2 regions of the Nocardioides zeae genome follow, and region 1 is predicted to be linked to the other one. Evidence: riboswitches for the same ligand, from Rfam matches in the RefSeq annotation. Region 1 holds a riboswitch; the other holds the start of a gene.

Region 1 (2,984 bases):
CGCGGCGGCCGCTGGCGAGCCCGCGGGTTCCGGTGTGGCGAGCGCGTCGGCGAGCGACCAGTAGCGGGTGGTCCGGGTGCCGTCCCGGCCGAACCGCAGGACGCTGCCGGGTGGTACCTCCTCGATGCCGGCGAAGGGGGAGGTGCCCGGCACCTTCAGCAGCGGCAGCGAGAGCAGTCGCAGGCCGTCGGCGTCGAGTGCCGTTGCCACCTCCGGGTGCGCGAGGATCCCCTTGGGCTCCGACGCGAACAGGAGACGCGACCCGTCGCGGTGGTAGTGCAGGGGTTTCACTCCGAGGTGGTCGCGGACGAGCCAGACCTCCTGGGCAGCCGAGTCCCAGACGGCGAAGGCGAAGATGCCGTTGAGGTGCTCGACCGCCCGAGGGCCCCACTGCGCCCATGCCGCGAGCAGCACCTCGGTGTCGGTCCCGGTGGTGAAGCCGTGTCCGGCACGGCGCAGGACGGCGCGCAGCTCGCGGAAGTTGTAGAGCTCGCCGTTGTAGGTGAGCACGAGCTCGCCGCGCCGCTCCGGAAGGGGCAGCACCCGCGGTTGCTGCCCGTGCTCGGGGTCGATGACGGCCAGGCGGCGGTGACCCAGGACGGCCTGCGACGACGACCAGATGCCAGCCCCGTCGGGCCCGCGATGCCCCTGCGCGTCGTTCATCGCGGCGACGGCGTCCGTCGCCCCTGCCGTGCGTCCGGTCACGTCGACCAGGCCCGAGATCGCGCACATCGAGGTACCCCCTCCAGCTCCCGCAGATCTGCGACCGGTTCCCGGTCGTCTGTCGTGCGGTTTCCGATGTATGTCGACCAAGTTAGTGTTATTTGAACGGGCTAGCGAATTGTCTCACTTCGTGGACATGCGGATCGTGAGGCCGATGTCGCGGCCGGGCGTCGTAGCCTCGTCCGGCGTCACGAGTGCCAGCGCCAAGCCCCGGCTCGCTGGCCGGCAACCCTCCTCCGCGGTGGGGTGCCCCGGGTGAGGACGTGGCTCGTGCCGACCGGCGCGGGCAAGTGCGGACCCGGCCCGACCGGGTCAGAGCCAGGAGGCCCCATGATCACCACGCCGACCCCGCCCGCGGACGCGGCCACCGCCGTGGCCCCCGCCGACCCCGTCACCCTCGTCGCCCCCGTCGCCCCCGTGCTGGGACACGGTCTCGAGGCCCCGCTCGTGACCGGAGGCAGCGTCGCCTACGCGAACCTCGACATCGCGGCCAGCGCGCCCGTGCTGAGTGCCGTCCACGACGAGGTGGAAGCGTTCCTCCCTTGGTACGCCAGCGTCCACCGCGGCGCTGGCTACGCCTCGAAGGTCGCGACCGACGCCTACGAGCGGTCCCGCGCCACCATCGGCGCTTTCGTCGGCGCGCGTCCTGACGACGTCGTGGTGCTCACGGCGCAGACGACCGACGCTCTCAACCTCCTGGCCAGGGCGGTGCCGGGACGCGCCGTGCACCTCGACCTCGAGCACCACGCCAACCTGCTGCCGTGGCGGCGCCCGGGTGACACGGCGGTGCCGGCGCGCAGCACCCTCGCCGAGACACTGGCCGCGCTGGAGCGGGAGCTGCGCCGGGAGCCCGCGGCCCTGTTGGCCGTCACCGGTGCGTCCAACGTCACCGGCGAGATCCTGCCGATCGCCCGACTCTCCGATCTGGCCCACCGCCACGGCGCCCGGATCGCGGTGGACGCCGCGCAGCTCGCGCCTCACCGTCGGGTCGACCTCGCCTCGACGGACGTCGACTACCTGGCTCTGTCCGGCCACAAGCTCTACGCGCCCTACGGTGCGGGGGCGCTCGTCGGTCGCCGCGACTGGCTCGACGCCGCGCCTCCGAAGCTGTCGGGGGGTGGTGCCGTCCGCCGCGTGTGGGCCGACGACGTCGACTGGGGCGTGGCCCCGGCGCGCCACGAGGCGGGGTCCCCCAACGTCGTCGGTGCGCTCGCGCTCGCCGCGGCCTGCCGCGCCATCGAGGCGCTCGGAGCGGGGGTGGTGACCTCCCACGAGGAAGCGCTGACCGCGGCCCTGCGCACCGGGCTCGCCGCCGTACCGGGCGTGCGCCTCCTCGACCTCTGGCCTGGCGAGGTCGATCGCATCGGGGTCGTCAGCTTCACCGTCGACGGCGTGCCGGCCGAGCTCGTCGCGCAGGTGCTCTCGGCCGAGCACGGGATCGGGGTCCGCGACGGACGGTTCTGCGCCCACCTGCTGCTCGACCGCCTCAGTCCCGGGCGGACCGCGGTGCGGGCGAGCGTGGGGCTGGGCACGGCGGGCAGTGAGGTCGACAGGCTGGTGCGGGGCGCTGCCGCCCTCGTGCAGCACGGCCCGCAGTGGCGCTACGCCGGGGCCGACGAGGGATACGTGCCGCTCGAGGACCCCCGGGTGCTCACGCCCTGGGTCCAGCTGCGGGCGCCTGGTCCTCCATCGTGTTGACCATGAACTGGGCGGCGTGGGTGACGTACGCCCAGAACTGCGCGTCCTGCTCCTCGGTCAGCTCGACGGAGTCGAGGCCGGCACGGAAGTGCACGAGCCAGCGCTCGGCGGCCGCCGGCGTGACGGCGTACGGCGCGTGCCGCATCCGCAACCGGGGGTGTCCGCGCGTCTCGGAGTAGGTCGACGGGCCACCCCAGTACTGCACCAGGAAGAGGCGGAAGCGCTCCTCGGCCGGGCCGAGGTCCTCCTCGGGGTACATCGGGCGCAGCAGCGGGTCGGTCGCCACACCCTCGTAGAAGCGGTGCACGATCGCCCGGATGGTCGGCTCGCCGCCGATCTCGTCGTAGAAGGTGGTGGTCATCCCCACCATGGTCCCACCCGGGCCGAGCGACGCGGAGCGGCGGGTCTCAGGCGAGCGGCGAGCCGTCGAGCCCGGCGGCGTCGAGGCGCAGCTTGACGCGCTCCCGGAGCACGCGGGCGATCCGCCACTGCTCGAGGGGAGCGGTCTTCACCGTCATGCGCACGGTCAACAGGTCGTGGGTGAGCTCCTGCACGCCCCACAC
Region 2 (2,984 bases), 1.9 Mb from region 1:
GCCGATCGTCGACGACCCCGCCGCCGCGCACATCCACGACGAGGCCCCCGGGGTGCTCGTCGACCTCGCCGTCCACGTGCGTGCGCTCGCGGTCGTGACCGGCCGTCCCGCGCGCCAGGTGCTGGCCCTCGGCGGCCTCGACGAGGTGGGCGAGCTGGTGCACGACGCGGGCAGCGACCTCTACGTCTTCGGTCAGTACGGCAACGAGCGCTGGGACACCCAGGACCGCCGCGTGCGCTCCCCGCGCCCGCCGCAGGGGCTGTCGTCGTTCCTCCTGGGTCTGCCGAAGGTGCTGCGCACCGCCAAGGCCGAGGACGCGTACGTCGAGGAGAAGGGCCTCGCGATCGCCGTGCACACCCGGCGGCTGGAGGACCCGCAGGCCGCGTACGACCGGTTGCTGCCCCTCGTCACCGAGCTGGCCGCCGCCCACGACCTCGGCGTCGAGCCGGGCCGCAACGTCATCGAGGTGCGCTCGCCCGGCATGCACAAGGGGGAGGCCGTGAAGGTCCTCGTGCGCGAGACGCGGGCCGGTGGCTTCCTCTTCGGCGGTGACGACCTCGGCGACGTCGAGGCCTTCCACGCCGTCGCCGAGCTCCGCCGCCAGGGCCTCCCGACGCTCCTGGTGGCCTCGGCCTCCGAGGAGGAGAGCGCGCTCGCCGACCTGGCGGACGTCGTCGTCGAGGGCCCCGACGGGGTGCTCGACCTGCTGCGCCGCCTCACAGCCGACGCCGCCTCCGTGCGCACCTGACACGCGGCGTACCCGCTCCTCCCCGCTCCGCCGGGGCGGAGCCTGCCCATCGCGTGTCTCATGATGTGGCGCATCGTCCTACATCGTGGGACTGCGATTAGGACCCCGCGGCGGCGTCCTCCTAACCTGCTGCACAGCTCATCGAGAGGGACTGAGGGAACGGCCCGACGACGTCCCGGCAACCGCCACGAACTCCCCGTCGCACCACTGCGGCGGTCGTGGAAACGGTGCCAAATCCGCCCACGGCGACCGTCGCCGCGGGGAAGATGAGGAGGAGGACTCATGAGCACGTCTGTCGTCGAGACCAGCCCCGCCCCCGCCGAGGACGCCGGGGCCACGCCTGGCCACGGTCTCCGGGAGGGCGCGTTCGGCAACGCCACGGCCCTCGCCTGCCGCGAGTGCGGCCACCAGGTGGACCTCGGTCCCTTCTACGCCTGTCCCGAGTGCTTCGGTCCCCTCGAGGTCGCCTACGAGTTCCCCGCGGTGACCCGCGCCGAGATCGAGGCCGGCCCGCGCAACATCTGGCGCTACAAGGCGCTGCTGCCGGTGCCCGCCGACATCGAGACCAGCCCCAACACCGAGCCCGGGTTCACCCGGCTGCTCGAGGCGACGAACCTCGCCGCCACGCTCGGCCTCGAGAAGCTGTGGGTGAAGGACGACTCGACCAACCCCACGAACTCCTTCAAGGACCGCGTCGTCGCCTGCGCGCTGAGCGCCGCCCGCGAGCTCGGCAGCCGCGTCTTCGCCTGCCCCTCGACCGGCAACCTGGCCAACGCCGTCGCCGCCGCCGGTGCGCGCGCCGGCATCAAGACCGTGGTCTTCATCCCGAGCAACCTCGAGACGCCGAAGGTCGTCAACTCGGCCGTCTTCACCGACTCGCTCGTCGCGGTCGAGGGCAACTACGACGACGTCAACAAGCTCGCCTCCGAGATCGCGGGGGAGGAGGACGGCTGGGCGTTCGTCAACGTCAACGTGCGGCCGTTCTACGCCGAGGGCTCCAAGACGCTCGGCTACGAGATCGCCGAGCAGCTCGGCTGGCGCCTGCCCGACCAGGTCGTCATCCCCGTCGCCTCGGGCTCGCAGCTCACCAAGGTCGACAAGGCGTTCCAGGAGCTCATCAAGCTGGGTCTCGTCGAGGACAAGCCCTACAAGATCTTCGGCGCGCAGGCCACGGGCTGCTCGCCCGTGTCGGCCGCGTTCAAGGACGGCAAGAAGGTCGTCCGCCCGGTCAAGCCCGACACCATCGCGAAGTCGCTCGCCATCGGCAACCCGGCGGACGGCCCCTACGTGCTCGACGTCTGCCGCCGCACCGGCGGTGTCGTCGAGGACATCAGCGACGACGAGGTGCGCGAGGCGATCGTGCTGCTCGCCCGCACCGAGGGCATCTTCACGGAGACCGCGGGCGGCACCACCGTCGGCGTCCTCAAGAAGCTCGTCGAGACCGGCCAGCTCGACACGTCCCTCGAGACCGTCGTCATCAACACCGGCCACGGCCTCAAGACGCTCGACGCCGTCGCCGACCGCGTCGCTCCCGCCGCGACCATCGCGCCGACGTACGCCGCGTTCGCCGCCACCGGTCTCGCCTGACCGTCCCCCTCCCGCCGAAGCCGAGGAACTCCCGTGTCGATCTCCGTCCGCATCCCGACCATCCTGCGCACCTACACGGGCGGCGCGTCCGAGGTCGAGGCCTCCGGGGCCACCCTGGCCCAGGTCATCGACGACCTCGAGGCCAGCCACCCCGGCATCAAGGCACGCGTGCTCGACGACGACGGCGACCTGCGCCGCTTCGTCAACGTGTACGTCGGCAACGAGGACGTGCGGTTCCTCGACGACCTCGCGACCCCGACCGCCCCCGGCACCCAGGTCTCGATCATCCCGGCCGTCGCCGGGGGCTGATCCGGGCCGACACTTTCCCCGGTCGACCGGGGAATGTGTCGCTCAGACCATCAATATTGATGCGCTAAGTGGCGTGTTCCCCGGTCGACCGGGGAATTTGCGAGTCTCGGCCCCCCGCCACCAACCGTCGCGGCGAGGGCGGCCGGGGTTGGGGCGCTGTTCACCTGGTGCTCGTGCTGGTCGGGCATCCAGGACCCCATGTCTGCAACGTCGAAGGCGCGCGCGGCCCTGGCCGTCGCGACCGCTGCTGGTGGGGTCGGTGTCGCTGTCGGGTACGGCGGGAGGTCGATCCTCAAGCGCCAGGCCGCGACGGCGCGGCGCCTCATCGGCAAGCCCTTGG

Evidence for each region. A riboswitch is a leader RNA that binds a small molecule or an ion and turns the genes downstream of it on or off. The one in region 1 is predicted to bind S-adenosylmethionine.
Region 2: another riboswitch for S-adenosylmethionine. It lies ahead of thrC (threonine synthase); the one in region 1 lies ahead of QE405_RS01460 (aminotransferase class V-fold PLP-dependent enzyme).

The regions. Positions count from the first base shown of each region.
Region 1 is NZ_JAUTAN010000001.1:313,548-316,531, forward strand. It holds gene asnB (asparagine synthase (glutamine-hydrolyzing)) at 1-732, opposite strand, end outside; SAM riboswitch class IV at 910-1,022, shown strand; gene QE405_RS01460 (aminotransferase class V-fold PLP-dependent enzyme) at 1,054-2,421, shown strand; gene QE405_RS01465 (globin) at 2,375-2,782, opposite strand; gene QE405_RS01470 (mechanosensitive ion channel family protein) at 2,829-2,984, opposite strand, start outside.
Region 2 is NZ_JAUTAN010000001.1:2,187,785-2,190,768, reverse strand. It holds gene otsB (trehalose-phosphatase) at 1-748, shown strand, start outside; SAM riboswitch class I at 884-1,021, shown strand; gene thrC (threonine synthase) at 1,031-2,335, shown strand; gene QE405_RS10455 (MoaD/ThiS family protein) at 2,369-2,644, shown strand; gene QE405_RS10450 (SGNH/GDSL hydrolase family protein) at 2,843-2,984, shown strand, end outside.